One region of the Achromobacter sp. AONIH1 genome, then DNA from elsewhere that is predicted to be linked to it. Evidence: riboswitches for the same ligand, from Rfam matches in the RefSeq annotation. Region 1 holds a riboswitch; the other holds the start of a gene.

Region 1 (15,710 bases):
ATATCGGCAGCTCCGGCAGCCTGCTGCCGGACCGCACCGTGGCCGGCGACGTCAACCGCGACAGCGACAGCCGCCTGGCGACCCAGTTCCTGGTGGCCAGCAAGACCTTCGCCAACGGCATCACGCTGAGCGTGGAGCAGGCCCTGGCCGGCGCCGACACCGTGGGACGCGCCAGTTACCGGCTGAGCCGCCGCTGGTCGGTGGACCTGAAGGGCGGCGCGGTCAACGGCATCGCCCTGGTCTACCGCACGTTTTTCGGGGACTAGAAAGGGGCAGGTCCCCCCCGAAGCGCTGGCGCGCTTCCCCCCCAGGGGGGCGCCGCGACGGACCGGCGGAGCCGGATCCGTGCGGCCTGGATGAGGGGGCAACTTTGTAAGGGGGGCAGTTCTGCCGCTCGGGATAAAATCAGGGCTGTCCATTCCCCCGAGCACCACTGCCATCATGAGCATCAAAAGCGACCGCTGGATCCGCCGCCAGGCCGAGGCCGGCATGATCGAACCCTTTGAAGCGGGTCAGGTCCGCACGGCCAATGGCGGGCGGATTGTCAGCTACGGCACCAGCAGCTACGGCTACGACGTGCGCTGCGCCGACGAATTCAAGATATTCACGAACATCAACTCCACCATCGTCGATCCCAAGAACTTCGACGAAGGCTCGTTCGTGGACTTCAAGGGCGATGTCTGCATCATTCCGCCCAATTCCTTCGCGCTGGCGCGCACCGTCGAGTATTTCCGCATTCCGCGCAGCGTGCTGACCATCTGCCTGGGCAAGAGCACCTACGCGCGCTGCGGCATCATCGTCAACGTGACGCCGCTGGAGCCGGAATGGGAAGGCCACGTCACGCTGGAATTCTCGAACACCACGCCGCTGCCGGCCAAGATCTACGCCGGCGAAGGCTGCGCGCAGATGCTGTTCCTGGAAAGCGACGAGGTCTGCGAGACCTCTTACCGCGATCGCGGCGGCAAGTATCAGGGCCAGCGCGGCGTGACGCTGCCTAGGACGTAGAGGTCCCCCCCGAAGCGCTGCGCGCTTCCCCCCCAGGGGGGCGCCGGCTGCGGACCGGCGGAGCCGGATCCGCGCGGCCCCGATTGGGGCGGTCTTGTTGGGTTGTGGCGTTGATCTTCGTTGGATCTTCCTCTCGCCCTACTTTGCTCTGTCCGTGGCGGAGGGCGGGGCGGCATTGCGTGGCGGCAAAGCCGCCGTCGCACGGCTTGGAGGCGTTAGCCCCCGGTTTTCGCCTGCGCGGGGCGCAGGTATTCGATGTCCCATTCGCTTTCTTCGATCTGGACGAAGCCGTGGCGCTGGTAGAAGCGGTTCGAGTCGCTGCCGCGCAGGGCGCCGACGCGCAGCGGCAGGCCCTGTGCGTCGGCCTGCGCCAGCAGGCGCCTGAGCGTGCGGCCGCCCAGGCCCCGGGCCTGGGACGACGGGTGCAGGTACAGGTGGTCCAGGCGCAGGCCGTCGCCGTCCGGGCGCAGCGCGTAGAAGCCGACGCGTTTTCCTTCCAGCTCGATTGCCCAGGTGTATTCCGGGCGGAAAGTGGCGCACAGCCGGCTGCGCGCGCGCTCGGGGTCGAAACGGCCCAGCCGCTCCAGGCTTTCGCGCATGGCGGCGATGCGCAGCGCCAGCAGGTCCTCGAAATCGGCTTCGGACACGGCCGGGTAGCGCAGCGCCGGTTCGGCCAGTTCGTCGTAGCCCCGGCCCAGGAACTGCAGCAGGCAGATGCCATGGCCGAACGGGTCGCTCAGGTGGGCGATGCGGCCCCAGGCATGCGTGGCGGCCGGGTCTTCGAGCCGGGCGCCGGCCGCGACGGCCCGCGTCACGGCCGCGTCCACGTCGTCCACCACCACGTCCAGGTGCACCGGCGTCCAGTGCCGGGCGTAATCCCGCGGCTGGCGCGCCGCGCCCGCCGCCGGCGTGCCGGCGGCCTTCTCCAGCAGATAGATGGGAGCCTGGGCGCCGGACATTTCCGCCACCGCCGGCCCCAGGCGGCGCGTAAGGGTCAGCCCGAAAGCCTGTTCGTAGAAGCCGATGGCGCGCTCCAGGTCGGGCACGTCGATATTGATCAGGAGTCTCATGGGGGCGGTGGCGCGGGCAGGGACAGCCAACATAGCACGGCGGTCGCCGGTCGCGCGGCGCTAAAGAACCTCTGGGGATGACCGTAAAGTGAAATATGTGTTTGCCGATATGGCGACGTCATTTCAGCAAGCGTGAGCAAGGCCCTATCGTGCGTTACCCCCATATCCCCTGGCTGCCCCTGTTGTTCTATCCTGCGCTGCCGGTGGCGGCGGCGGCGGGGCTGCTGCTTTGGCAGGACTGGCCGCCCGCCCTGGCGCTGATCGTCCCCTACGTGCCCTGGGTGATGGCGCTGATCGGCATCGCCATCTGCCTGATGTACCAGCGTTCGCAGACCATGGCGCTGATGCTCAGCGTGCTGGTCGCCGCGGCGGCCTGGCCGGCTCTGGCGGAGCAGGCGCCGTGGGCGCTGGGGCCGGCGCTGGCCTGGTGGGCGCTGGCCTACACCATCAATGCCTTGTGGGCCGAGCGCTCCAGCGTGCTGCTGGACCTGGCCGCGCGGCTGGGCCTGATGGCCTCGGGCGCGGCCGCCATCGCGCTGGCGGGCAAGGAAGGCACGGCGGACTTCTTCAGCACGCTGGCCGTGCAAGGCGCGCTGGCGCGCCTGGGCGTTCCGGTCGAGGCGCTGGCCGCGCTGCTGGCGACCGGCCTGACGCTGACCCTGCTGCTGTTGCGCTATGGCCGTCCGCAGCAGGCCGGCCAGTGGCTGGGCTTCGTCTGCATGGCCTGGGCCCTGCCGCGCGGCGCACAGCATCCGATCGAGCTGGCGCTGATGTCGGCCGCCGCGCTGACCTCGCTATCCATTTCGCTGGCCCATGAAGGGTTCCACATGGCGTTCCGCGATGAGCTGACCGGGCTGCCGGGCCGGCGCGCGCTCAACGAAAAGCTGCAACGCATGGGCCGGGTCTATACGCTGGCGATGGCGGACGTGGATCATTTCAAGGCCTTCAACGATACCCATGGCCACGACGTGGGCGACCAGGTGCTGCGCATGGTCGCGGCGCAACTGCGCCGCGTGTCCGGCGGCGGCCATGCCTACCGCTATGGCGGCGAGGAGTTCACGCTGGTGTTTCCCGGCAAGACCGCGGCGGAAAGCATGCCGCACCTGGAAGCCGTGCGGCGCGCCATCGAGGCCTACCAGATGCGCCTGCGCGACAAGCCGGCCCGTCCTCGGACGGACCAGGCGGGCTTGCGCCGCCGTGGCGCCCGCGGCGGACGCAACACGCGGCCGTTGCGCGTGACGGTCAGCATCGGCGTGGCCGAGCGCGGCGACGCGTTGCGCGCGCCCGAGGCGGTCATCAAGGCGGCCGACCAGGCGCTTTACAAGGCCAAGGACGGTGGCCGCAACCAGGTGTGTTCCTACGGCGCGCGCCGGCGCGCCAACTCGGGCTGAAACGGCGCCACGCAGCGTCGGCTCCAAGGGGCGGGAAGTTGCGGCAGGCCGCCAGCGGCGTGTGCCGCCGCAGGGCGCTCAGTCGCCGGCCAGGCGCAGCGTCATCAGTCTTTCGTCGTGCATCACGCCGTTCACGCACAGCCCTTCCGGCTCGACGCCGTACTCCGCGAAGCCCAGGCTCTCGTACAGCGCGCGCGCGGCAAGATTGCCGGCCGTGACGCTCAGCTGCAGCTGGCGCACGCCGCGCATGCCGCCGGCGTGGTCGATGGCGGCCAGCATCAGCCGGCGCGCCAGTCCGCGCCCGCGCGCGGCCGGCGCCACGTACACGCTCCAGATCTGCGCCTTGTGGCGCATCTTCAATCTGTGCTGCCGGCCGACGCCGGTCATGCCGGCCAGCGCGCCGTCGATGAACACGCCGAACATGGCGTTCTCGATGTCGGTGGCGACCCAGGCGCGGATGTCGTCCAGCGTGAGCGTATGTTCCTCTTCGTAACTCGATCCGAACGCTTCAGGCGTTTCGCGCAAGGCGTCCAGGCGCAACTGGCGCAAGGGTGCGGCGTCGGTGGGCGTCAATCGTCGTATCAGCGGATCGGGCATGGCGGGGTGTTGGGAAATGGGCACGCCTTGCGGCGCGGCAATCCAGTATAGGGGGACGCTTGCCTATAATGGTTTTCAACGCCGCTAGCGGTTTTCTCCAAGGAGCCCTCGATGTTCGGTTTCCTCAAGACAAACCATGAAGCCAGGCGCGACGAAGTCCAGGCGGAGTTCGTGGCGCGGGTGGCCGCCGCCGCCCAGGACTTCGTACAGGCCGCCGGCCCGGACGGCGCCGGGCTGGACTACACGCCGGGCAGCATCCATGCGCTGGATGCCGCGCTCGAGGCCGCCCACGTCGGCGCGCTGGCCCTGACGCCGATGCAGACCGTGGGCGCGGCCGCCTACCTGTACGAGGTGGCGCGGCGCGAGCACGGCGGGTTGTACGAAGTCTGCGACGACGAGGACCCGGTGGTGCTGGTCTGCGGCGAGTCCGGCGCCCAGGTCTGCCTGGCCGCCATCGCCAAGGTCGAGCGACGCATCCGTTACGGGCAGGCCGAGGCTATCCCGCCTTACTTCGAACGTTTCATCGCGGCCCTGCATGCCGGCGAGCCCCTGACCCTGCGCTAGATCCCCGTTTTCCCGCCGTCGCGGCGGCCTGCCGCGACGCCGCTGGCGCGCCCGGCGGGGCATATGCGCAACACCCGCGGGCCGCTGCGAGCGCCCCGGGGCGGATTGCCTTGGGACTGAAAGAAAAAGCGCCCTACAATTCGGCCATTCCCGCACCCCGGCGGGCTTACGCGCCGCCTATCCCCAGGCGGTTTATTTACCGCAGTACACTCGCGTCCCTTATACGCGTCCGTTTGCCTTGCCCCAGGAGCGCCTGCATGAAATTCCGCTTCCCCATTTTCATCATCGACGAGGACTACCGTTCCGAGAACGCGTCCGGTCTTGGTATCCGTGCCCTGTCCGCCGCGATCGAGGCCGAGGGCGTCGAGGTGATCGGGGTGACCAGCTATGGCGACCTGAGTTCCTTCGCGCAGCAGCAGAGCCGCGCCAGCGCCTTCATCCTGTCGATCGACGATGAAGAGTTCGACGTGGACTCGCCCGAGGACGTGGCCAGCGCGATCAAGAACCTGCGCGCCTTCATCGGCGAGCTGCGCTTTCGCAACGCCGACATCCCGATCTACCTGTACGGCGAGACGCGCACGTCCGAGCACATCCCGAACGACATCCTGCGCGAGCTGCACGGCTTCATCCACATGTTCGAGGACACGCCCGAGTTCGTGGCGCGCCACATCATCCGCGAAGCGCGCAGCTACGTGGACAGCCTGCCGCCGCCGTTCTTCCGCGAGCTGGTGAAGTACGCGCAGGACGGCTCGTATTCCTGGCACTGCCCCGGCCACTCCGGCGGCGTGGCCTTCCTGAAGAGCCCCGTGGGCCAGATGTTCCACCAGTTCTTCGGCGAGAACATGCTGCGCGCCGACGTCTGCAACGCCGTGGATGAACTGGGTCAGCTGCTGGACCACACCGGCCCGGTGGCCGAGTCCGAGCTGAACGCCGCGCGCATCTTCCACGCCGACCACTGCTACTTCGTGACCAACGGCACGTCCACCTCGAACAAGGTGGTGTGGCACGCCAACGTCGCCGCCGGCGACGTGGTCGTGGTGGACCGCAACTGCCACAAGTCGATCCTGCACGCCATCACCATGACGGGCGCGATCCCGGTGTTCCTGCGCCCGACGCGCAATCACCTGGGCATCATCGGCCCGATCCCGCTGGAAGAATTCCACCCGGACAACATCCGCAAGAAGATCGAGGCCAATCCCTTCGCGCGCGAGGCCGTCAACAAGAACCCGCGCATCCTGACGCTGACGCAAAGCACCTACGACGGCGTGATCTACAACGTCGAAATGATCAAGGAACAGCTCGGCAGCCACGTCGACACGCTGCACTTCGACGAAGCCTGGCTGCCGCACGCGGCGTTCCACGAGTTCTACCAGGACATGCACGCGATCGGCCAGGACCGCCCGCGCAGCAAGGACGCGATGGTGTTCGCCACGCACTCCACGCACAAGCTGCTGGCCGGCATTTCTCAGGCCTCGCAGATCATCGTGCAGGAGTCCGAGACCCGCAAGCTGGATCGCAACGTGTTCAACGAGGCGTACCTGATGCACACGTCCACGTCGCCGCAGTACGCGATCATCGCGTCCTGCGACGTGGCCGCCGCCATGATGGAGCCGCCCGGAGGCACCGCGCTGGTCGAGGAAAGCATCCGCGAAGCCATGGACTTCCGCCGCGCCATGCGCAAGGTGGAATCCGAATTCGGCAAGAACGACTGGTGGTTCAAGGTCTGGGGCCCGAACCGCCTGGTGTCCGAAGGCATCGGCAACCGCGATGAGTGGATCCTGGAGTCCAACGAGCACTGGCACGGCTTCGGCGACCTGGCCGAAGGTTTCAACATGCTGGACCCGATCAAGGCCACGATCATCACCCCGGGCCTGGACATGTCCGGCAGCTTCGGCGAGACCGGCATCCCGGCCGCGCTGGTGTCCAAGTACCTGACCGAGCACGGGGTGGTGGTCGAGAAGACCGGCCTGTATTCGTTCTTCATCCTGTTCACCATCGGCATCACCAAGGGCCGCTGGAACACGCTGCTGACCGCGCTGCAGCAGTTCAAGGACGACTACGACCGCAACCAGCCGCTGTGGCGCATCCTGCCTGACTTCTGCAAGGTGCATCGCCGCTACGAGCGCATGGGCCTGCGCGACCTGTGCCAGCAGATCCACGAGGCCTACCGCGAACGCGACGTGGCCCGCCTGACCACCGAGATGTACCTGAGCGACATGGTGCCGGCGCTCAAGCCGTCCGACGCCTTCGCCCGCATGGCGCACCGCGAGGTCGAGCGCGTCGACATCGACAAGCTGGAAGGCCGCGTCACCGGCGTGCTGCTGACGCCGTACCCGCCGGGCATTCCGCTGCTGATCCCGGGCGAGCGCTTCAACCGCACCATCGTGCAGTACCTGCAGTTCGCGCGCGAGTTCAACGAGCGCTTCCCGGGCTTCGAGACCTACATCCACGGCCTGGCCGACGAAGTGGGCGAGGACGGCGAGAAGCGCTACTACGTCGACTGCCTGAAGGAAGAGTGATCCCGCAAGGATCCGGAGCTCCGATGTTGTTTGACGTTGCCGTGCTGGGCGCCGGCGCCGCGGGCATGATGTGCGCCGCGGTGGCTGGCCAGCGGGGCCTGCGCGTGGTCCTGGTGGACCACGCCGAGCGCCTGGCCGAGAAAATCCGCATTTCCGGCGGGGGCCGCTGCAATTTCACCAATCTCGGCGCCGGCCCCGCCAACTTCCTGTCCGAGAACCCGCACTTCTGCCGTTCGGCGCTGGCGGGCTATACGCCGCAGGATTTCCTGGCGCTGCTCAAGCGCCATCGCGTGTCCTGGCACGAGAAGCATCGCGGCCAGCTGTTCTGCGACGATTCCAGCGAATCCATCATCGGGCTGCTGCGCGCCGAGTGCGACGAAGGCCGGGTGGCCTGGCGCATGGGCTGTTCGGTGGCCGAGATCGCCCACGGCGAGCAGGGCTTCGAGCTGCGCACCAGCCAGGGCCTCATCCGTGCGGCCAAGCTGGTCGTGGCCACCGGCGGCATGGCGATCCCGCAGCTGGGCGCCACCGATTTCGGCCTGAAGATCGCGCGCCAGTTCGGCCTGAAAATCGTCGAGCCACGGCCCGCGCTGGTGCCGCTGACCTTCGACGCGGCGCAATGGCAGCCTTTGTCGGCGCTGTCCGGCGTGGCGCTGGAAGTGAGCCTGTCCACGGGGCAGGGCAAGGCGCGCGGCGAATTCCTCGAAGACCTGCTGTTCACGCATCGCGGGCTGTCGGGGCCGGCGATTTTGCAGATTTCCAGCTATTGGAAGCCGGGCGAGCCCATCGTGGTGGACCTGGCGCCGGGCCGTGACCTGGCCGCCGAGCTGCTGGATGCCAAGTCCGGCAACCGGCAGCAGCTGCACACGGTGCTGGCCGGGCTGTGGCCCAAGCGGCTGGCCGACGCCTGGCTGGCGCTGGCGGAGCAGGGCGGCAAGCCCGGACTGGCGGCCTTGAGACTGGCCGATGCGCCGGACAAGACGCTGCGCGGGTTGGCCCAGGACATTCATCAATGGACGCTGACGCCCAGCGGCACGGCCGGCTACAAGAAGGCCGAGGTCATGCGCGGCGGCGTGGATACGCGCGGGCTGGACCAGAAGTCCATGCAGGCGCGCACCGTGCCCGGCCTGTACTTCATCGGCGAGGCCGTGGACGTGACCGGCTGGCTGGGCGGCTACAACTTCCAGTGGGCCTGGGCCTCGGGCGTGGCCTGCGGCAAGGCGCTATAGCGGACGGAATCGGGCGGCGCCGGGAGGCCGCGGACGGCCGCTGCCGGGCGCGCGTCCGGCGGCGATAGGCCGGCCTTATCGCGCGGATTGTGACAATTCCGTTGTGATATCAAATAAAAATAAATATCATTTGTGTTTTCGATAGTGATTCGTTCCCGCCACCGAGGGACGATCTGACGGAGACATCTGATGGCCCATACCTTGCCCGCGCTGCCCTACGCCTATGACGCGCTGGAGCCGCACATCGACGCGCTGACGATGGAGATCCATCACGGCAAGCATCACCAGACCTACGTCAACAACCTGAACGCCGCCCTAGAAGGCGCCGGCCTGTCGACCGATGAACCGGTCGAGTCGCTGGTGGCGCGGCTGGACCAGCTGCCCGCCGCCATCACCGCGGCGGTGCGCAACAACGGCGGCGGCCATGCCAACCACAGCCTGTTCTGGACCGTGATGTCGCCGCGCGGCGGCGGCGCGCCCGACGGCGCGCTGGCGCAGGCCATCGCGTCCGACCTCGGCGGGCTGGACGCTTTCCGCGAAGCCTTCACCAAGGCCGCGCTGACCCGCTTCGGCAGCGGCTGGGCCTGGCTGTCGGTGACGCCGGCCGGCAAGCTCGTGGTCGAGAGCAGCGCCAACCAGGACAGCCCGCTGATGCACGGCAATACCCCGATCCTGGGCCTGGACGTATGGGAGCACGCCTACTACCTGAAGTACCAGAACCGCCGTCCCGAGTACATCGGCGCGTTCTACAACGTGATCGATTGGTCCGAGGTGGCGCGCCGCTACGCCGCCGCCGTGGGCTGATCGCGGTTAGGCCAGCGAGGCGCCCATGAACACATTCAGCCGACACCGGATCCGGCCGGCCGCCACCAGCGTCAGCATCTGGACGCTGGCCGTGCTGGTGTCCTGCCTGGCCCTGTACCAGCTTTGGGTCTGCCTGGACGTGCGCGCGCCGCACGTGGCCGACGCGCTGCTGGGCGGCATGATGGCCGCCGCCGCGACCGCGCTGGGCACGCTGCCCGTGCTGTTCGCCCAGACCTTGCCGCAGAAAGTGCAGGACAGCCTGTACGGCTTTGGCGCCGGCGTGATGTTGGCCGCCAGCGCCTTCTCTCTGGTGGCGCCCGGCATCGCCGCGGCGGGCGAGCTGGGGTATGGCCCCTGGGGCGCCGGCATCCTGGTGGGCGCCGCCATCCTGCTGGGCGCGGCGGTGCTGCTGCTGATGGACCGCTGCCTGCCGCACGAGCATTTCATCAAGGGCAGGGAAGGCATCGAGGCGCATCGCCTGCGCCGCACCTGGCTGTTCGTGTTCGCCATCACGCTGCACAACCTGCCCGAAGGGCTGGCCATCGGCGTGGGCTATGCCGGCAACGACCCGCTGCGCGGCACGGCGCTGGCCACCGGCATCGCCATCCAGGACATTCCCGAAGGGCTGGTGGTGGCGGTGGCGCTGATGGCCGCTGGTTACAAGCGCGCCTTCGCTGTGGCGCTGGGCATGCTGTCGGGCCTGGTCGAGCCGCTGGGCGCGGTGCTGGGCGCTGCCGTGGTGGGCTGGTCGGCGGCCTTGCTGCCGTGGGGACTGGGCTTTGCCGCCGGGGCCATGCTCTTCGTCATCAGCCATGAAATCATTCCCGAATCGCACCGCAAGGGACACGAGGTCCATGCCACCGGCGGGCTGATGCTGGGCTTCGTGCTGATGATGCTGCTGGACACCGCGCTGGGTTAGTGGCGGCGGCTTGCTCCCGGTCTGTCGCGGCCGCCCGAACGGCGCGCGGACTGCCGGGTTTCCTCGCTTTCCGGCGCCCGGGGTTTCGATGTATGCTTGCGCCGCTGTCACGCATGTTGCGGGAGAGAGCGGCCATCAAGCTGGCCGCCGCCGAAGGCGCAATTCGCCCGGAATCGCTCAGGTAACCCATACCGTCCATGCTTGCCCTGTCCCGGTTTTCGGTCGACGCGGCAAAACAGCACTCTGGAGAGACCTGGCGCCGCGCCTTTCAGGCCGTCCCGAATGGGGACGTAGCGGGCAGCCCAGGCGCCGAAGGTGCACACCCGCCACGCGGGGCAACTCTCAGGCAAAAGGACAGAGGGGCGGAAGATTCAGCCGTGCCGTGGACGCGTGTCCGCTGGCGGCTTTCCGCAACCCTGGCAACGCTGCCGCTCCGGAGTTCCCGCGCATGTCCGCAACCCTCAAACGCACCCCGCTGGCCGACGAACACATCGCCTCCGGCGCCCGAATGGTCGACTTCGGCGGCTGGGACATGCCGCTGGCCTACGGCTCGCAGTTGGAAGAGCACCACGCCGTGCGCCAGGACGCCGGCATGTTCGATGTCTCGCACATGCTCAACGTCGACGTGACCGGCCCGGACGCCTTCGCCTTCCTGCAACGCCTGGTCGCCAACGACGTGGCCAAGCTGACCGTGCCGGGCAAGGCGCTGTACAGCTGCATGCTCAATCCGCAGGGCGGCGTGATCGACGACCTGATCATCTATTTCTTCGCCGCCGATGAGTGGCGCGTCGTGGTCAATGCCGGCACCGCCGACAAGGACATCGCCTGGATGCAGCGCGTCCGGCAGTCCGGCAAGTTCGACGTGGCCATCGCGCCGCGCCGCGACCTGGCCATGATCGCCGTGCAGGGCCCGAACGCCCGCGCCAAGGTCTGGGCCGCGCGTCCGGCCTGGCAGGCCGCCAGCGAACCGCTGACGCCCTTCGTGGCCGCCCAGGTGGGCGACGACACGCTGGTGGCCCGCACCGGCTACACCGGCGAGGACGGCTTCGAGATCGTGCTGCCCGCCACGCAGGCCGTCGCGTTGTGGCGCGACCTGGCGGCGCAAGGCGTGCGTCCCTGCGGCCTGGGCGCGCGCGACACGCTGCGCCTGGAAGCCGGCATGAATCTCTACGGTCAGGACATGGACGAGCTGATCCAGCCCGACCAGGCCGGCCTGACCTGGACGGTGTCGCTGAAGAACGCCGAGCGCCGCTTCATCGGCCGCGACGCGCTGGAACAATTCGCCACCCCGGCCGCCTTCCTGGGCCTGAAGCTGCAGGAGCGCGGCGTGATGCGCGCCCACATGGCCGTGCGCGCCAAGCAGGGCGCGGGCGAGCTGACCAGCGGCACCATGTCGCCCACGCTGGGCGTGTCCATCGGCTTCGCCCGCCTGCCCGTGGGCGTGGCTCCCGGCGACACGGTCGAGGTGGACATCCGTGGCAAGTGGGTGCCCGCCCTGGTCTGCAAGCTGCCATTTGTCCGTAACGGCAAAGCCGTCGAACACTCGTAAACTCGAAGCTTCGCGCGCGCCGGCCGGCAGGCCCGCGCGCGAGGCGCGCAATCCCTTTCCCCCATCCGAATAGCCCCAGGAGTTCCCATGAGCCTGCCCACCGATCGCAAGTACACCGAGTCCCATGAATGGGTCAAAGCCGAAGGCGACGTGTTCGTCGTCGGCATCACCGACACCGCCCAGGACCAGCTGGGCGACCTGGTCTTCGTCGGCGACGTCAAGGTCGGCGCCAAGCTGGCCGCCGGCGAAACCGCCGGCGTGGTCGAGTCGGTCAAGGCCGCCTCCGACATCTACGCGCCCGTGGCCGGCGAGATCGTCGCCTTCAACGATGAGCTGGAAAGCAATCCCAACCTGATCAACGAGTCGGCCTTCACCGCCTGGATCTTCAAGATCAAGCCGGACAACGCCGCCGACGCGGACAAGCTGCTGGACGCCGCCGGCTACGAAGCCGTCGCCAACGGCTAAGCCCGTCCCGCGCGGGCCGGCCGCTGCCGCCGCCCGCCCGCGCGTTGCCATACCGATCGTCCCCGACGCTCACGCACCCGAGATCCTCCCCATGTCGCGCGCCCTAGACACCCACACCGACTTCATCCCCCGCCATATCGGCCCCTCCGACGCCGACCAGGCCGCCATGCTCGCCGTGATCGGCAGCCCCAGCCTGGACGCGCTGATCGAAGAAGTCGTGCCGCCCAAGATCCGCAGCCAGGCCCCGCTGGCGCTGCCGCCCTCGCGCAGCGAAACCGACGTGCTGGCCGAGCTCAAGCAGGTCGCCGGGCGCAACAAGGTCTACCGCAGCTACATCGGCCAGGGTTACTACGGCACGCAGACGCCCAACGTGGTGCTGCGCAACATTCTTGAGAATCCCGCCTGGTACACGGCCTACACGCCTTACCAGCCCGAGATCTCGCAGGGCCGTCTGGAGGCCCTGCTGAACTACCAGACCATGGTCGCCGACCTGACCGGGCTGGACATCTCCAACGCCTCGCTGTTGGACGAGAGCACGGCCGCCGCCGAAGCCATGACGCTGGCCCGCCGCAGCGCCAAGTCCAAGAGCCCGGTGTTCTTCATCTCGCGCCACGTGCACCCGCAGACCATCGAGGTCGTGCGCACCCGCGCCGAGGGCCTGGACATCGAAATCGCCGTGGGCGACGAGGCCGAAGGCCTGCCGGAATGCTTCGGCGTGCTGCTGCAATACCCGCACAGCACCGGCTCGGTGGCCGACTACCGCAAGCTGGCCGACGCCGCGCACGCGCAGGGCGCGGTGGTGGCCGTGGCCACGGACCTGCTGGCGCTGGCCGTGCTGGCCGCGCCGGGCGAGTGGGGCGCCGACATCGCCGTGGGCTCGGCCCAGCGTTTCGGCGTGCCGTTCGGTTTCGGCGGCCCGCATGCCGGCTTCATGGCCTGCAAGGACGCCTACAAGCGCAACATGGCCGGCCGCCTGGTCGGCGTGTCCAAGGACGCGCAGGGCAACCCGGCCATGCGCCTGGCGCTGCAAACGCGCGAGCAGCACATCCGCCGCGAAAAGGCCACTTCCAACATCTGCACCGCGCAGGTGCTGCTGGCCGTGATGGCCGGCATGTACGCCGTGTGGCACGGCCCGGCCGGCATCCGCCGCATCGCCAACCGCGTCAACCGCTACACCGCGATCCTGCGCGCCGAGCTGGTCAAGCTGGGCGTGAAGGTCGCCAACGACAGCTTCTTCGACACGCTGCTGCTGGAAACCGGCGCGGCCACGCCCGCCATCCTGACCGCGGCCGACTGCGCCCACGTCAACCTGCGCCGCGTCGACGGCGCGCGCCTGGCCGTCTCGCTGGACGAGACCGTCACCGCCGCCGACCTGCAGGCCCTGGTCAACGTGTTCGCCTCCGGCCTGGAACGCGATGATGTCGAGCTGGACATCGACGCGCTCGACGCCGCGGCCGCCAGCGGCATTCCCGCCGCCGTGGCCCGCGAAAGCGCCATCCTGAAGCATCCGGTGTTCTCCAGCGTGCAGTCGGAAACCGACATGCTGCGCTACCTGCGCAAGCTGGCCGACAAGGACCTGGCGCTGGACCGCACCATGATCCCGCTGGGCTCGTGCACCATGAAGCTGAACGCCACGGCCGAGATGATCCCCATCACCTGGCCCGAGTTCGCGCTGATCCACCCCTTCGCGCCCGCCTCGCAGAGCCAGGGCTACAAGGAATTGATCGACCGCCTGTCGGCCGCGCTGTGCGAAATCACCGGCTATGACAACATCAGCCTGCAGCCGAACTCCGGCGCGCAGGGCGAGTACGCCGGCCTGCTGGCGATTCGCGGCTACCACCAGGCCAACGGCCAGCATCAGCGCAACGTCTGCCTGATCCCCTCGTCGGCGCACGGCACCAACCCCGCCTCGGCCCAGCTGGCCGGCATGGATGTGGTGGTGGTGGCCTCCGACGCCAACGGCAACGTCGACCTGCCCGACCTGCGCGCCAAGATCGAACAGGTCGGCGACAAGCTGGCCGCGCTGATGATCACCTACCCGTCCACGCATGGCGTGTTCGAGGAAGCCGTGACCGAGATCTGCGAACTGGTGCACCAGGCCGGCGGCCAGGTCTACCTGGACGGCGCCAACATGAACGCCATGGTGGGCGTGGCCCAGCCCGGCAAGTTCGGTTCCGACGTCTCGCACCTGAACCTGCACAAGACCTTCTGCATCCCGCACGGCGGCGGCGGCCCGGGCGTGGGTCCGGTGGCGGTGCGCGCGCACCTGGCTCCGTACCTGCCGGGCGTGGTCAATGAACAAGGCAAGCTGCCCGGCGAAGCCAAGGTCGGCCCGGTCTCGGCCGCGCCTTTCGGTTCGGCCGGCATCCTGCCGATCCCGTTCGTGTACATCTCGCTGATGGGCGCCGACGGTCTGCGCCGCGCCACCGAAGTCGCGATCCTGAATGCGAACTACGTCGCCACCCGCCTGCGCGACCACTATCCGGTGCTGTACGCGGGTCGCAACGGCCGCGTGGCGCACGAGTGCATCCTGGATGTGCGTCCGCTCAAGGAAACCAGCGGCATCAGCGCCGAGGACATCGCCAAGCGCCTGATGGACTACGGCTTCCACGCGCCCACCATGAGCTTCCCGGTGGCCGGTACGCTGATGGTCGAGCCGACCGAATCGGAAAGCCAGGCCGAGCTGGACCGCTTCGTCGACGCCATGATCTCGATCCGCGAGGAAATCGCCCAGGTCGAGCGCGGCGAGCGCGACCGCGAGGACAACGTCCTGAAGAACGCGCCGCATACCGCGCAGATGCTGCTGGCCGAAGAGTGGCTGCACGACTACCCGCGCCAGCAGGCCGCCTACCCGGTGGCCTCGCTGCGCGACGGCAAGTACTGGCCGCCCGTGGCTCGCGTCGACAACGCCTATGGCGACCGCAATCTGGTCTGCGCCTGCCTGCCGGTCGAAGCCTACGCCTGAGGCGCATGACGGCCGCGCCGCGAGGCGGGGCCGTTGTGCCGGCGGGAGGAAAACCCTGGTTCCTGGAACCAGGGTTTTTTTTATCGCGCCCGCGGGGATGTGCAAGAATCAGGCGTGCGCGCGGCGCGGCCGCGCGGGGGGAGATCCTGATGAATACGCCTGCTTTCATTCTGGCCATCCTGGGGGCGCTGTGGCTGGGCGCGATGCTGCCGGGCCCGAGCTTCGTCATCGTCGCGCGCAGCGCCATCGGCCAGTCGCGCCTGGACGGTCTGGCCTCGGCGCTGGGCATGGGCATCGGCGGCATCCTGTTCGCCAGCCTGGCGCTGGCCGGACTTTATTCCGTGCTGCAAACCGTCGGGTGGCTGTACCTGGGCCTGAAGCTCGCCGGCGGCGCGTACCTGCTCTACATGTCGTACAAGATCTGGCGCGGCGCGAGCCAACCTTTCGCGCTGCCTGGCGCCGTGGCCGCGCGTTCAGGCAGCGCGCGCAAGTCGTTCTGGACGGGCCTTGCCACTCAGATGAGCAATCCCAAGACCGCCATCTGGTACGGCAGCATTTTCGCGGCCCTGTTGCCGCAGCAGCCGCCGGCCTGGGTGTATTTCGCCTTGCCGCCGCTGGTGTTCCTGGTCGAGT
Region 2 (15,710 bases), 3.2 Mb from region 1:
TCCGGCGCGCTCATGAATGCCGGCCCCATCATCCACCCGCCGCTCATCCTGATGAACGCCGGTCCCTTGCAGCATTTCGAGCGCTGGGACATCCACAACGAAGGCACCCAGCCAGCCATCCGCGCCGTGACCGATGCGCTGGACGCCGAGCGCGTGGCGCTGCGCGAGGCGCTGGGCTATGGCGCGCCGCATTTCCCGCTGGCCGACCACTACGCCAAGGAAGGCGATGAATGGATGTACGGGCGCGGCGCCCATGGCCGCCTGACCGACAGCGGCGACTGGCGCGAGACCATCGACCTGCACCGCCACCGCTACATGCTGGAGGACACGCGGCTGGGGCTGTCCTTCCTGGTGTCGACGGGCCGCTGGGCCGGCGTGCCCATGCCGGTGGCGCAGGGCCTGCTGGCCCTGGCCTCGGCGCTGACCGGGCGCGACCTGTACGCCGAGGGCCGCACGCTGGAGAACCTGGGCCTGTCCGCGCTGTCGCGCGCCGACATGCGCGCGCTGCTGCAAGAGGGCTATTGAGATGGCCGCCCCCTTGTGCGTGATCGGCGCCGGCCGCATGGGACAGGGCATCGCCGCGTCCTACCTGATCGCCGGCCTGGAGGTGTCACTGATCGACCTCAAGCCCCGCGCCGCCGATGAACAGGCGCGCGTCCACGACGCGGCCCGCGCGGCCGTGCGCGCCGAGCTGGGCATGCTCGCGCGGCTGGGCGTGCTGAGCGAGGACCAGGCCGACGCCGCGCTGGCCCGGCTGCGGCTGCGCGCGAGGGACGATGCGGCCGCCGACCTGCGCGCGGCGCGCGCGGTGTTCGAGGCCGTGCCCGAACGCCTGGACGCCAAGCGTGACGCGCTGCGCTGGCTGGACGAGGCCTGCCCGGCCGACGCCGTGGTGGCATCGACCACGTCCACCTTCCTGGTCACCGAACTGGCGGCGCTGACGGCGCATCCGGAACGCTTCCTGAACGCGCACTGGCTCAACCCGGCCAGCCTGATCCCGCTGGTGGAAGTCAGCCGGGGCCCCGCCACCCGCGACGCCGCCGCCGACCAGCTGCTGGAGCTGCTGCGCATAGCGGGCAAGACGCCGGTGATGTGCGCGCCGTCCGCCGGCTACATCGTGCCGCGCATCCAGGCGCTGGCCATGAACGAGGCGGCCCGCATGGTCGAGGAAGGCGTGGCCAGCGCCGAGGACATCGACACCGCCGTGCGCCTGGGCTTCGGTTTGCGCTTCTCGGTGCTGGGCCTGCTGGAATTCATCGACTGGGGCGGCGGCGACATCCTCTACTACGCCTCGCGCTACCTGGCCGGCGCGCTGGACCCGCGCTTCGCGGCGCCGGACGTGATCGCGCGCAACATGGAACAGGGCCGCAAGGGCTTGCGCGACGGCCAGGGCTTCTACGACTACGCCGGCGTGGACGTGGACGCGTATCGGATGCAGCGGCTGGAGCAGCTGCGCGACCGGCTGGCGCTGCTGGGCCTGCTGCCGCGCTGCGGCTCGGCGCGGGACTGGGCCGGGGCCGGGGCCGGGGCCGGCGCGGCGCCGGCCGCCTGACCGGAGACCGTCCGGCGGACCGGCCTGGGCAGCGCCCGCCGCCGCGACTGCCCCGCGCGCCTGCTCAACGGCCTCCCGTCTCCAGCGCGTCCAGCACCTCATAGGCCAGGCGCACGCGATCGGCGTTGGGATAGTTGCGGTTGGCCAGGATCACGATGCCGATCCGGCGTCCCGGCACGAAGGCGACGTAGGCGCCGAAGCCATTGGTGGCGCCGGTCTTGTTGATCCAGGCGTCGGCGCGCGGCGCCAGCGGCGGACGCAGCGCGCGCACGTCGTGCGTCTCGAAGGCGACCGTGTTGGAATTGCCTTCCAGCACGGTGTCCAGCGGCGCCGGATAGCGGTACTGCTCCCACACCAGGTCCTGCGTCATGCCGCCCAGTTCGAAGTAGCCCCGGTGCGTGTCGGCGATGGCCTGATCCAGCTTGGCGTCGCCGCTGGTGCCGCCCAGGTTCAGTTCCACGAAGCGCAGCAGGTCGCGGGCGCTGGTCTTGACGCCGTAGGCCTCGTCGGCCAGCACGCCGGGACTCACGCGCACCGGCTGGTTGCGCTTGTCGTAGCCCTGCGCGTAGCGCGCCATCTGGTCGGCCGGCACCTGCAGATAGGTGCTGGGCAGGCCCAGCTTGGGCAATAGCGTGCCCTGCATCAGCGGCACATAGGCCTGGCCCATGGCATTGGCGGTCACCACGCCCAGCATGCCGATGCTGGGATTGGCATACGTGCGGCGCGTGCCTTCCGCGTAGCTGGGCTGCCAGGCCTGCAGATAGGCCATGAGCTGGGCGCGGTCGCGCACCGTGTCAGGCACCTGCAGCGGAAAGCCGCCCGCCGTGTGCGTGGCCAGGCCCAGCAGCGAGACCTTGCCAAAAGCGCTGCCCGCCAGCTCGGGCACGTGGCGCTCGACCGGATCCGCCAGCGACAGCCGACCCAGCGCCTGCGCATAGGCGGCCAAGGTGGCCGAATAGGTCTTGCTGATCGAGCCCACTTCGAACAGCGTGTCGTTGGTGACCGGGACGCGCGTCTCCCAGGATGCCAGGCCGAAACTGTAGAAATGCTGCTCGCCCTGCCGGGTCACGGCCACCGCCATGCCGGCGATTTCATGCTGCTTCATCACCGTCAGCACGGCCGCGCGCACGCGGGCGTCGGCGTCGTAGATGGGGGACAGCGCCGACGCGGGCAGCGATGCGGCAAGGGCAACGGCCAGCAGGCAGCGGCGGAACAAGGCGGACAGGCGCATGGAGAACTCCCGGAAAACAGCGCAAGCAAGGCGGGCGGGGCCAGGCGGCGGCGACCGGCATGCCGGCGCGCGCCCCGCGCGAACCCAGGATGGTAGCGCCGCCGCGCCCATACTGGTACTAACCCTGAATTCCAGGACGCGAAATATTTGGCTATCCTGCCACGGTCGTAGCAAACACCCCGCAGAAGAGACTCGCCCCGGCCCGGCCGCGCGGCGGGCGCCGACGGAGCAACCGCCCCGGAAACTCTCAGGCAGACAGGACTGCGCGGTGTAGACGATCTGGAGAGAGGCGCATTGCGCGCCCACCGAAGGGGAACCCCGGCACGCGCCGGGCAAAGCTCTCAGGTACCGGGACAGATGGGGTGCAGCGGCCGGCCGGCCGTCGCCACGCCATCTGGAGCAATCATGCCCCGCATCGCCATCATTGGCGCCGGTATCACCGGCGTCACGTCCGCCTACGTCCTGCGCAAGCAGGGTTACGACGTTTCCGTCTACGACCGCCAGCGCTATCCCGCGATGGAAACCTCCTACGCCAACGGCGGCCAGCTGTCGGCCAGCAACGCCGAGGTCTGGAACAGCGCCGCCACCGTGCTCAAGGGTCTGCGCTGGCTGGGCCGCAGCAACGCGCCGCTGCTGCTCAATCCGCGCTTCAGCTGGCACAAGTATTCCTGGCTGCTGCAATTCATGCGCCAGATCCCCAACCACCGCCGCAACACCATCGCCACCACCCGGCTGGCGATCGAGGCGCGCCAGCACCTGTACGACATGGCCGAGGCCGAAGGCATCGACTTCGACCTGGAGCGGCGCGGCATCCTGCACATCTACCACGACGCCGCCAGCTTCGAGGCCGCGCGACGCGGCAACGAGCTGCTGCGCGAAGGCGGCCTGGAACGCTACGCGGTCACGCCCGAGGAGGCTCGCGACATCGAGCCGGCGCTGCAAACGGCCTGCCACGCCGGCTTCTACACGCCGTCCGACGCCACCGGCGACATCCACAAGTTCACGCGCGGGCTGGCCCAGGCCTGCGAGCGACTGGGCGTGCGCTTCGTGCAGGACGCCGACGTCGCCGCGATCGCGGCCGACGGCACGGGCTACGCGCTGGACCTGGCCGGCACGGACGGCGGCGACGACCGGTACCAGGCCGACGCCGTGGTGGTCTGCGCCGGCGCGGCCAGCCGACGCTTCGCGCGGCAGCTGGGCGACACGGTCAACATCTATCCGGTCAAGGGCTATTCGATCAGCGTGCACCTGGACGACGCCGCCAGCCGCGAGGCCGCGCCGCGCGTCAGCCTGCTCGACGAGGCCGCCAAGATCGTCACCAGCCGGCTGGGCGACCGCTTCCGCGTGGCCGGCACCGCCGAGTTCAACGGCTACAACCTGGACATCCGCGCCGAACGCGTGCAGCCGCTGGTGGACTGGACCCGCCGCCACTTCCCCGGCGTCAGGACGGCGCGCGTGGTGCCCTGGTGCGGGCTGCGCCCGATGACGCCGGACATGATGCCGCGCGTGGGTCCGGGCAAGCGGCCGGGCGTGTTCTACAACACCGGCCACGGCCACCTGGGCTGGACCTTGTCGGCGGCCACCGCGCAATTGCTGGCGGCTAGCGTCGGCGAACGGTTGCGGCCGCACTGAGACGACGCGGACGCGGCCGCAACCGGCGGACCGCCGTTCGCCGCCAGCGGGTGGCCGCCCGTCGCCTTGCGCTAGCGCGCCAGCCGGCGCATCGCCAGCGCGACGATCGCGGTCGAGGTCAGCTGCATGGCGGCCACCACGTACAGGCCGGCGGCCACGCCGCCGGTCCATTCCTTCATCCAGCCCATCATGAAGGGCGTGGCGAAGCCCGCCAGGTTGCCGACCGAATTGATGAAGGCGATGCCGCCGGCGGCTGCCGTGCCGGTCAAGAAGCCCGCCGGAATCGCCCAGAACACGGGAAACGCGCCCAGCACGCCGATGGCGGACACGCTCAGCGCGGCCATCGCCAGCACGGGATTGCCGATGTAGGCGGCGGTCAGCGCGAGCCCCGCCGCGCCGACCAGCGTGGCGCCGGCGCAATGCAGGCGCCGCTCGCCGGTCTTGTCGGAGTGCGCGCCGTTGAGCACCATCGCCACGGTGCCCAACGTGAAGGGGATCGCCGACAGCAGGCCGATGTCCAGCGCGCCGCGCACGCCCAGCTCGCGCACCAGCGAAGGCATCCAGAACGCCAGCGTGGCGTTGCCGCCGACGATGCAGAAGTAGGTGGCCGTGCACAGCCACAGCGCCGGCTGGCGCAGGGCCTGGGCGAAGCTGGCGTGCTTGCCGCCGTGGCGCTGCTCGGCCTCCAGCTCGGCTTCCAGCGCCGTCTGCTCGGCGGCCGACAGCCAGCGCGCCTGGCGCGGCCGGTCCGGCAGGTAGCCCAGCACCACGATGCCGGCGATCACCGAGGGTATGCCCTCCAGCACGAACAGCCATTGCCAGTTGCGCAACGGCGCCACGCCGTCCATGCCGCTCATGATGAGGCCCGCGATCGGACCGCCGACCACGCCGGCGATGCCGAAGGACGTCATGAACCAGCCGTTGATGCGGCCGCGCCGGCCGGCGGGGATCCAGTACGTCAGGTACAGCATGACGCCGGGAAAGAAGCCCGCCTCGAACACGCCCAGCAGGAAGCGCAGCAGATAGAACGAGAACGGCGTCGTGACGAAGGCCATGGCCATCGACGTTAGCCCCCACAGGATGGTGATGCGCGCCAGGGTCTTGCGCGCGCCGATGCGCTGCAGCAGCAGATTGCTCGGCACCTCGAACAGGAAATAGCCGATGAAGAAGATGCCCGCGCCCAGGCCGTACACGGCCTCGCTGAAACGCAGGTCCTGCAGCATCTGCAGCTTGGCGAAGCCGACGTTGACGCGGTCGATCCAGGCGAGCAGGAACAGGAAGATCAGGAAAGGAATCAGCCGCCACGCGACCTTGCTGTGCATGCGGGCGGAATCGACGGCCGGGGCATCGCCTCGGGAATGCTGCGGGGCCGGCTGTGCGGCGGGCTGTGCGGCGGGCTGCGGGGATACGGCATCCATGACTAGTTCCTTGGTGTACCGGACTGGGTTGGGGCCCAACCCGTTACAACCAGGCAGGGCGACGCATCAAGATTTTTAAATTTCTTATAAATATATTTTGAAGCATCGCAAAAATGCAGTAATCAGGACTTACCCGCAGTCGGACCCGCGGCGGGCCGAATCCGCCGCCGGTCCGTTCCCTCGACCCTCCGGCTTCAGGCCAGCAGATCCTTGGGCAGCGCCGCGATGAAGGACGCGAAGCTGATCGAACCCTGGCCGGGACTCATGTGCCGCGTCATCAGCGTGGCGGCGCGGCCCGCGTCCTGGGCCTGGATCGCGGCGACCAGTTCGCCGTGCTGCGCCCACGAGGAAGCCAGGTGGCCGAAGGCCGAATAGGCGTGGCGGCGGTAGGCGCCGGTGCGCGAGCGCATGCGCAGGATCTCCTGGCGCAGATAGGGATTGCGCGCGCCCTGGTAGAGCGCGTCGTGGAAGCGCCGGTTGTGGTCCTGCCAGGCTTCCGCGTCCTCGCGCCGCGCCACCGCGCCGGCGCGTTCGTGGATGGCGGCCAGTTCCTCGCGCTCGGCCGGCGTCATGCGTTCGCAGGCCAGCCGCGCGCCGATGCCCTCCAGCTCGGCCAGCAGTTCCCACATCGCCAGCAGCTGCGCCACGTCCATCTTGGCCACCACCATGCCGCCGCGCGGCAGGCTGTTGAGCAGCCCTTGCGCCTGCAATTGCAGCAAGGCCTCGCGCACCGGCGTGCGCGACACCTCGTAGGTCTGCATCAGCTGCTGCTCGTCCACGGCGTCGCCCGGCAGCAGGCTGCCGTCGCGGATGGATTCCTCGATGGACAGGCGTATGCGTTCGGCGGCCTTCATCGCGGCGCTCCCGGAATCGAAAGGTTCAGGCGTGCACGGTTCGTCATATTATTTTCTTGACTTCTATAAATATATTTATGACACTGGAATCTTATTTTAAGACCTAAGCGTAGCAGGAGACACCCGTCATGGACGAGAAACGCAAGGAAGACTGGCAGTCCTGGGTCGAGCTGGCCTTCCTGAGCCACGGACTGGCCGTGCCGCCGGACGCGCAACGGGCCGTCGCCCGCACGCTGATGCGCCTGTCGGCCGTGGCCGCCGAGATCGCGCCGCGCGAGGACGGCCATGATTGACGCCTCTGCCTTCCTCTCCGTGGCCGGCGCGCGCGCGGCCTATCGACGCGCCGCGCCGCCGCTGCGCGACGCCCACGTCGCCGCCCTGGCCGCCGGCTTCACGCGCCGCGCCGCGCCGCTGGGCTGCGTGGTCCAGCTGTTCGCCCCCGCATCGGCCCCCGCCGACGCGGACGGGCTGCTGGCCGGCGTGCCGCTGGCGCACAAGGACGCCTTCGACACCGGCCGGCACGCGCCCCGCCTGGGCGGCCCGCGAGCGACGGGCACGCCCCGTCCCGCCGCGGCGGTGCTGCGGCGACTGGCCGGGCATGGCGCGCTGAACCTGGGCGCGCTGGCCATGGCCGAACATGCCTGCGGCGCCACGGCGGAGAACCCGCACGCGCCAGCCCTGATGAACCCGCTGGACAGCGCGGCGGCGGTCGGCGGCTCTTCCAGCGGCTCGGCGGTCGCGGTGGCGGCCGGCCTGTGCCCGGCCTCGCTGGGCACGGACACCGCCGGCTCGGTCCGCATGCCGGCCGCGACCTGCGGCCTGATCGGCCTGAAGCCCACGCCGGGACGCTTGTCCGCGCAAGGCGTGGCCCCGCTCGCGCCGACGCTGGACACGGTGGGCGTGATCGCCCGCGACGCACTGGACGCCGCCAGCGTCTTCGCGGCCGCCCTGCCCGCCGGCGACGAAGATCCCGGGTTGCCCCTGCGGCTGGACGCGCTGGAGCGCGAGCTGGCGCGCCCGCGAGATTGGCGCATCGCCAATGCGCTGCATGCGCAGGGGGAAGATCCCACGGTCGCCGCCGCGCTGACCGGCTTCGAGCAGCGCCTGCGCGGCGCCGCCAGGCTGAAGCCGGCCGCGCTGCCCGACCTGGACCGCCTGAACCGGCTGGCGCAGATCGTGCTGCACGCCGAGGCCGCGCTGGCGCTGGCGGCGGCCGTGCGCGGCGACCTGGACACGCTGGCCCCGTCGACCCGCGCCATCGCGCTGCCGGGCTGGGCCATGCCGGCCGTCTGGTATCGCCACGCGCTGGCGCAGGCGGCGCCGCTGCGCGCGGCCTTCCTGGCCGGCAGCCTGGGCGACGCCGACCTGCTGCTGGCGCCCTGCTTCCCGCAAGGCGTGCCGGACCGCGACGCGGTCACGACCTCCAGCCCCGCCTTCGACCCGCGCGCGCTGGCCGCGCTGCATCGCCATCACGCCTACGTCAATTTCCTGGGCCTGCCGGCGCTGGTGCTGCCAGTGGGCCTGGACGGCCGCGGTCGCCCCGTCAGCGCGCAGCTGATCGGCGCGCCGGGCAGCGAGGCGCGAATGCTGGCCTTCGCCCGCCAGTTCGCCCTGCCTCACTCCACGTTTCTGCAACGCTGACCCATGGGAACCACCATGTCCAAGATCACCGCCTCCCCCGCCCTGTCGCGCTTTCGCGTCCTCGACCTGTCGCGCGTGCGCGCCGGCCCGACCTGCGTGCGCATCCTGGCGGACTTCGGCGCCGACGTCATCCGCATCGAACCGCCCGCCGGCGTCGATCCCAACGAAGCCATGTTCGCCGCCGACCGCCACGGCGGCGACTTCCAGAACCTGAACCGCAACAAGCGTTCGCTGACGCTGAACCTGAAGAAGCCTGAAGGCCTGGCCGTGCTGCGCAGCCTGGTCGCCACCGCCGACGTGGTGGTCGAGAACTGGCGCCCGGACGTCAAGGCGCGACTGGGCCTGGCTTATGAGGACCTGCGCGCCATCAACCCGCGCATCATCCTGGCCAGCATCTCCGGCTTCGGCCAGGCCGGCCCTTATGCGGGCCGGCCCGGCTTTGACCAGATCATCCAGGGCATGGGCGGGCTGATGTCGGTCACCGGCCATGCCGGCGGCGGGCCGCTGCGCGCGGGCCTGGCCGTGGCCGACTGCGGCACCGGCATCTACGCGGCGGTCGGTATCCTGCTGGCCTTGCTGGAGCGCGAGCGCTCGGGCGAGGGCCAGTGGGTGCACAGCTCGCTGCTGCATACCCAGATCGCGCTGATGGACTTCCAGGCGGCGCGCTACCTGAACGAAGGCGATACGCCCGCACAGGCCGGCAACGACCATCCCACCAGCAGCCCCATGGGCCTGTTCGAGGCCAGCGACGGCGCCTTCAACCTGGGCGCCTCCGGCGAGGGCAACTGGAAGCGCCTGTGCGACTGCCTGAACGCGCCGCAGTGGCTGCAAGACCCGCGCTACGCCACCGAGAAGCTGCGCGTGGCCAACCGCGCCCCGCTCAACGAGGCGCTGGCGCGGCGCTTCCGGGAAGCCAGCGTGGCCCACTGGGTCGAGCTGCTGAACCGCGCCGGCGTGCCGGCCGGCCCGGTCTACACCATTCCCCAGGTATTCGAGGACGAGCAGGTGCGGCACCTGGGCGTGGCACAGTCGGTGACCGGCGACGATGGCCAGGCCTACCGCCTGATCTCGCAGCCCGTCACGCTGACGCGCACGCCCGCCGCCATCGCCCGGCCCGCGCCGGGCTGGGGCGAGCACACCGACGAGATGCTGGCCGAAGCGGGCTACGACGCCGCCGGCATCGCGCGCCTGCGCGCGGAGGGCGTGGTATGAACGGCGCGTCCTCGCCGGCCGGCGGCCAGCCCGCCGGCCACATCCAGGAAGCGCTGCGTGACGGCATCGCCACGCTGACGATCAGCAACCCGGCTCGCCGCAACGCCATGACGCTGGCCATGTGGCGGCAGCTGGCGGCCAGCCTGGCGCGGTTGCGCGAAGCGCCGGACCTGCGGGTGCTGGCCCTGACCGGCGCGGGCTCGCAGGCCTTTGTGTCGGGCGCCGACATCAGCGAATTCGACCAGGCCCGCGACAGCGCCGAGGCGGCCGCCGTCTACAACCAGGCCGTGGCCGAGGCACAGGACGCGCTGGCGCGCTTTCCGGCGCCCACGGTGGCGCTGATCCAGGGCGCCTGCATGGGCGGCGGCATCGGCCTGGCGCTGGCCTGCGACCTGCGCTATGCCAGCGCCAGCGCGCGCTTTCGCATGCCCGCCGCGCGCCTGGGCCTGGGCTATGGCTATGCCGACATGCGCCGCGTGGTGGCGGTGACCGGCATGGCCGCGGCCTTCGAGCTGTTCTACACCGCCCGCACCCTGGACGCCGAACAGGCGCAGGCCGGCGGACTGCTGCACGAGCGTTTCGCGCTGGACGATTTCGAGCGGCTCTCCCAGGCCCGCCTGCAACGCATCGCCGCCAACGCGCCCCTGTCCTTGCGGGCGGCGAAAGCGGCGATACTGGCATCCATGCGCGAACCCTCCGCCGCCGAACTGGAGACCATCGCCGCGCTGGTGCGCCAATGCTTCGACAGCGCCGACTACGCCGAGGGCCGCCGCGCCTTCGCCGAAAGGCGCGACCCCGTTTTCACCGGCCGCTGACGCCGTCCGGACTTGCCGACAGACATCATGAACAATCCCCGCATTCCCTTCCTGATGCCGCGCCAGCGCCCGCCGCTGGCCGGCCTGGACGGACGCCCCATCCTGGTCCACCTGGTCGTCAACGTGGAACACTGGCCGTTCGACCAGCCCATGCCGCGCACCATCCTCACCCCGCCGCACGGCATCGGCAACGTGCCCGACGTGCCCAATTTCAGCTGGGCCGAATACGGCCTGCGCTGCGGCCTGCCCCGCATGATCGACGCCATCGCTGGCCGAGGCCTGCCGGCCTCGGCCAGCCTGAACGCCTCGGTCATCGACGCCTATCCGGCGGCCGCCGACGCGCTGCTGCAGGCCGGCTGGGAATTCATCGGCCACGGCATCCACCAGCGCGCGCTGTCGCAGGACGGCGGCGTCGGGCAGGCCGAGGCCATCGCCGCCGCGCTGGACCGGATCGAGCGCTTCAGCGGCGCGCGCCCGCGCGGCTGGCTCTCGCCCGGCCTGCGTGAAACCAGCGAAACGCCCGACCTGCTGGCGCAGGCTGGCGTGGACTATGTGTTCGACTGGTGCCTGGACGACCTGCCCAACTGGATGCGCGCCGCCCCGCGCCCGCTGCTGGCCCTGCCCTATGCGCTGGAGCTGAACGATTCGGTGATCCATGCCGTGGAAAAGCACGCCACCGGCGAGTTCGGCCGCCGGCTGGATCACACGCTCAACGTCTACGCGCGCGAGGCCGCCGCGTCCGGCATGCCGCGCGTGCTGACGCTGGGACTGCATCCGCACCTGATGGGCGTGCCGCATCGCTACCCCGATTTCGAGGCCATGCTGGACCGGCTCCAGCGCCATTCCATGACCCGCTTCGTCACCGGCGCCGAACTGTACGCGTGGTATGCCGGCCAGTACTCGCCGCCGCTGCGCGGCGCGCCGGGAGACCAGGCATGAGCGGCGCGCAGACCACCGCCGCGCGCGACGCGGAGCCGTCCCAGCCAGCCGCCAGCGCCATCGACGCGCTGGTCGCGCACCTGCAGCGCCTGCGCTACGAGGACCTGCCGGCCGAGGCTGTCGCCGCCGCCCGGACCTTCCTGCTGGACGCCATCGGCGTCGGGCTGTCGGGCTCGCGCCACCCGCGCATGGCGGCGCTCAAGCACGCCGCCGCCGCGCTGGGCCAGGGCGCCGAGGCCACGGTCTGGGCCAGCGGCGAACGGCTGCCGCTGGCCAGCGCGGTCATGCTCAACGCCTACCAGGTCTTCAACCAGGAATTCGACGCGATCCATGACCGCGCCGTGGTGCACGCCTTCGCCTGCATCGCGCCCGCCGCGCTGGGCTATGCCGAGCGCGAGGGCGGCGTGGACGGCAGGCGCCTGATCACCGCCGTGGCCGCAGGGCTGGACTTCGCCATCCACGTGGCGCTGGCACAGCGCGCGCCGATGCGCTTCTTCCGGCCAGCCATGTGCGGCGGGCTGGGCGCCACCGCCACCCTGTGCAAGCTCGCCGGCCTGGACGAGGCCGCCACGCGCGACGCCCTCGGCCTGGCCTACAGCCATCTGTCCGGCACCATGCAGGCGCACATCGAAGGCTCGCCCGCCGTCGGCCTGCAGGTCGGTCTGAACGCGCGCGCCGCGGTCACGGCCTTCGAGCTGGCGCGCGCCGGTTTTCCCGGCCCGCGCGACATCCTGGAGGGGCCGTTCGGCTATTTCGCGCTCTACGACGCCGGCCAGGCGCGCTGGGACGAAGTCGCCGGCGACGTCGGCCGCGTCTTCCAGATCGCGCGCATGAGCCACAAGCCCTACCCCACCGGACGCGCCACGCACAGCGGCATCGGCGCCGCGCTGCGGCTGATGCGCGAACACGCGCTGCGGCCCGGGGACATCGCCGGCATGAAGGTGTACGCGTCGTCGCTGATCGTGCGCCTGGTCGGCCGGCCCGCCCGGCCCGGCATGGACTCGGCCACCGCCCGACTGTGCATGGGCTACACCGTCGCCACGGCCATCCTGCATGGCCAGGTGGGCATCCCGGATTTCGATCCGGACGCACTGGCCGATCCGCGCCGGCTGGAGCTGGCCGCCCGCATCGAGGTGCTGGACGACGGCAATCCCGATCCCAACGCCATGTGCCCGCAGCGCGTGGAACTGCATCTGCGGGACGGCCGCTGCCTAGCGCTGGACATGCCCGAGTTTCCGGGCAGCCCGGCGCTGCCGCTGGACGAAGCCGCGCAGGACGCCAAGTTCCGCGCCTGCTGCGCCTCGGCCCAACCTCCCGTGCCGCCGGACCGGGCCGAGGCGCTGATCCGCCGCCTGCGCCGCCTGGAGGATGCGGCCGAGCTGCGCGAGATCGTCGCGCTGCTGTCGACCGCCGACTAGCGATGCCGCGCGGGGCCGCAATGGCCCCGCGCTAGCGCGCCAGCAACTGCGGCACGGCCGAAATCAGCAGGGTCACGCCCGAACAGGTCAGCAGGCCCAGCACGATGCGGCGGAACGCCAGCTCCGAGATCCCCATGTACAGGCGCGTGCCCAGCAGCGTGGGCACCAGCATGGCGGGCGCGACCACCGCGAACATCGGCAGCATGTCGCGCGTGATCATGCCCGTGCCCAGATAGGTCAGCATGGTCACCGCCAGCATCGACAGATTGAAGTTCTGGATGACGGCGCGCTGCGCGTGCTTGTCGAAGCCGCACAGCGTGCACCAGAGCGTGGGCACCACGCCGGTGAAGCCGCCGATGCCGCCCATCACGCCGCCCACCAGTCCGGCCGCGCAGTCGCCGACCCGGCTGCCCTTGATGCGCGGCAGGCGCGCGGCGAACAGCATGGTCGGACACCAGATCGCCAGGATGGCGCCCAGCACCGCCTTGAACCAGGTCATGTCCAGCATGGGCAGCAGCTGCACGCCCAGCGGCACGCCGGCCAGCCCGCCGGCCACGAAGGGCCACAGCATTTTCCAGTCGAAACCGCGCCGCACCGAGAACACCGCCAGCAGCTGGCCGGTCAGCGAGCCGAACACGGCCAGCGCGGCCGCCAGGCGCGGATCCAGCGCCCAGGCCCAGAACGACATCGACACCATGCCGAACGCGAAGCCCGACAAACCCTGCACGAATCCCGCCACGGCCGCGCCCAGCGCGACCAGCCACCAGCCATCCATGAGTCCTTCTCCCCGTGGCGCGCCGCGCCGGCTTGCGTCCGCCGTGTCCTGCGCGCCTGGATCGCTATTCTAGAGAGACGGCGCGGCCGCGCCATTCGGACTGCTGATGCCGCCATAGCCTCAAGCTGATGGCGGCCGGGCTCACCATTCCAGCAGATCGAAGAAAGCGCGGGCGGCCTCGTCGCCGCCCAGCACGGCGGCGGCGGCGCGGACGGCGGCCTCGCGGTGCCTGGGGCGCAGCTCGCCCTCGTCGTCGCACAGATCGTCGCCGGCGTCTTCATGGACACCGCCCACGGCCGCCAGCACGGCGGCCAGCGTGCGCAGGTCGGGCGCCAGCCATTGCGCATCCCAGCGGCCCGCGCCATGCAGCGCGTACAGGACGCGGCCGGTGGACATTTCCAGGATCAGCGGATCGGCGTGCTGGTCGGCGATGACCAGCCAGTCCTCGGGCCAGTCCGTAAGACGCTCGCCGCTGTTGCCGTCCCAGCGATAACCGGCCTGCCGGACCCACAGCTTGGCCAGCGGCACGAAACCCAGGGCCGTGCCGGGAATGGTCACGCCCACCGGGCCGACATGCTCATAGACCACGGGGCCCAGCGGCCCGACTTCGGCGTAGAACTCGGCCAGCGCCGGCGGCAGCGGAAACGGGCCGCGCCACTCGCCCGCGCCTTGCGGGCGCAGGTCGCCGAAACGAAGGAATTGGTCGCGGATGGGTGCGTAGCCGCTCATGCCTGCGCCGCCCGGCCGGGCGCGCCGCCGGCGGACGCGACGTCCGGCCGAGGCACGGCCGGACCATTGCCCTCGCCATGCATGGGAGAAGAAAAACCGACCAGCAACGACATGAGTGGCTTGGACATGGGAATCGTGGATCACCGGGGCCGAAGAGAATGCCGTATTGTCCCATGGCCGGGCGGGTCCACAACGGCGCGCTAGCGCGGCTTGCGCTGCTCGAACAGCCATTGGCGCCAGGCGCCGTCGGTGAACAGCTGCGGCGGCACGCGATGGTCCATGCCGACATAGGTGATGAACCGGGGCCGACCGCCGGCGGCGGCCAGTTCCTCGGCCCAGACCTGGGCGCCGACATAGGCATTCTCCTGATCGTAGTCGCCGTGGATCAGCAAGGTCGGCACATGCGCCACGGAACGCGCCAGGCTGCGCTCGGGCGGCACGCCCGACAGCGCGACCATCGCGGCGAACAGGCCGGGCCGGGCCACGGCGGCGTCCATCGCGGCGGACGCGCCCATCGAAAAGCCCAGCGCATAGACGCGGGCCGGGTCGATCGGATGGCGGCGCATCAGCTCATCCACCAGCGCCAGCACGTCGGCCAGCGGCGCCCCCGGCTGGGAAACGCGCAGGCCATGCGTGTCATTGATGTAGTTGGCGCTGCGGTCGCGCGTCTGCGGCACCACCACATAGGCCGGAAAGCTGCGTCGCACATCGGGCGCGGCCCACAGGCGCGTGAAGGCCGTCATGGGCTTGAGGTTGTCGTCGCCGATGCCGCCGGAGCTGTGAAAGAACACCACCAGCGGGTAGCGCTCGCCAGCCACCGGCCGGGCCGGCGCCAGCAGCCGGTACGGCATGTCGGTCTTGCCCGCATCGAACACCGCTTCGGAAAAGTCCTCCAGCGGCGCGCCGCGATATTGCTCCACCAGCGCCAGCTGCGCGGCCGTGGGCGCGTAGCGCTGCTGCGATTCAAGCACCTTGCCGGCCGCGGCCGCCGCGCCGCCGCCGGCGCATGCCAGGACCGCGCACAACGACGCGCCGGCCAGGCGCGCGCGCACGCGCATGCCGGCGCGCGCCACCGGCGCCGGCCGGCCGTGGGCCGATACAAGGAAGGGATCCAAGCGGTTCTCCGAGAGTTCGACGCGGACGCGATCCGCCTGCAGGCGGACGCGCGCAACCCGCGGGTAGCGCGGAAATTGTAGAAAGCCCGACCCGCCGCAATGTGAAAAACTGTGCGGATTATGTATGCCTTGTGTAGGCCGGCCGCCGCCTGCGCGGCGACGCTACTGGTAGCGTTCCCGGTAGCCCACCGGCGACATGCCGCAGTACTTGCTGAAGATGTCGCGGAACGCCTTGGTGTCGTTGTAGCCGACCTCGTACATGACCTCGGACACGCTCTTGCGCGAGTTTTCCAGCCGCTTCTTGGCCGCCTCGACGCGCACCCGCTGCACGTACTCGACGATGCTGTTGCCGGTGGCCTGGCGGAAGCGCCGCTCCAGC

What was found. Region 1 has a riboswitch for glycine ahead of gcvT (glycine cleavage system aminomethyltransferase GcvT). Riboswitches for the same ligand answer to the same signal wherever they lie in the genome.
Region 2: it holds a riboswitch for glycine, as region 1 does, so the genes downstream of both, C2U31_RS16500 (D-amino acid dehydrogenase) here and gcvT (glycine cleavage system aminomethyltransferase GcvT) in region 1, are expected to answer to the same signal.

Annotation. Positions count from the first base shown of each region.
Region 1 covers NZ_CP026124.1:93,631-109,340, reverse strand. The annotation lists gene C2U31_RS00450 (translocation/assembly module TamB domain-containing protein) at 1-266, shown strand, start outside; gene dcd (dCTP deaminase) at 442-1,005, shown strand; gene C2U31_RS00440 (GNAT family N-acetyltransferase) at 1,221-2,075, opposite strand; gene C2U31_RS00435 (diguanylate cyclase) at 2,225-3,466, shown strand; gene C2U31_RS00430 (N-acetyltransferase family protein) at 3,545-4,087, opposite strand; gene C2U31_RS00425 (hypothetical protein) at 4,175-4,627, shown strand; gene C2U31_RS00420 (arginine/lysine/ornithine decarboxylase) at 4,885-7,146, shown strand; gene C2U31_RS00415 (NAD(P)/FAD-dependent oxidoreductase) at 7,170-8,375, shown strand; gene C2U31_RS00410 (superoxide dismutase) at 8,565-9,179, shown strand; gene C2U31_RS00405 (ZIP family metal transporter) at 9,205-10,098, shown strand; glycine riboswitch at 10,208-10,302, shown strand; glycine riboswitch at 10,332-10,466, shown strand; gene gcvT (glycine cleavage system aminomethyltransferase GcvT) at 10,547-11,647, shown strand; gene gcvH (glycine cleavage system protein GcvH) at 11,735-12,112, shown strand; gene gcvP (aminomethyl-transferring glycine dehydrogenase) at 12,204-15,077, shown strand; gene C2U31_RS00385 (LysE family translocator) at 15,227-15,710, shown strand, end outside.
Region 2 covers NZ_CP026124.1:3,579,488-3,595,197, reverse strand. The annotation lists gene C2U31_RS16515 (NAD/NADP-dependent octopine/nopaline dehydrogenase family protein) at 1-525, shown strand, start outside; gene C2U31_RS16510 (3-hydroxybutyryl-CoA dehydrogenase) at 527-1,552, shown strand; gene ampC (class C beta-lactamase) at 1,617-2,783, opposite strand; glycine riboswitch at 2,956-3,057, shown strand; glycine riboswitch at 3,061-3,142, shown strand; gene C2U31_RS16500 (D-amino acid dehydrogenase) at 3,189-4,415, shown strand; gene C2U31_RS16495 (MFS transporter) at 4,487-5,833, opposite strand; gene C2U31_RS16490 (GntR family transcriptional regulator) at 6,028-6,687, opposite strand; gene C2U31_RS30580 (hypothetical protein) at 6,816-6,980, shown strand; gene C2U31_RS16485 (amidase) at 6,973-8,328, shown strand; gene C2U31_RS16480 (CaiB/BaiF CoA-transferase family protein) at 8,344-9,540, shown strand; gene C2U31_RS16475 (enoyl-CoA hydratase) at 9,537-10,355, shown strand; gene C2U31_RS16470 (polysaccharide deacetylase family protein) at 10,383-11,294, shown strand; gene C2U31_RS16465 (MmgE/PrpD family protein) at 11,291-12,712, shown strand; gene C2U31_RS16460 (sulfite exporter TauE/SafE family protein) at 12,744-13,487, opposite strand; gene C2U31_RS16455 (hypothetical protein) at 13,629-14,216, opposite strand; gene C2U31_RS31135 (hypothetical protein) at 14,213-14,344, opposite strand; gene C2U31_RS16450 (PHB depolymerase family esterase) at 14,417-15,331, opposite strand; gene C2U31_RS16445 (GlxA family transcriptional regulator) at 15,494-15,710, opposite strand, start outside.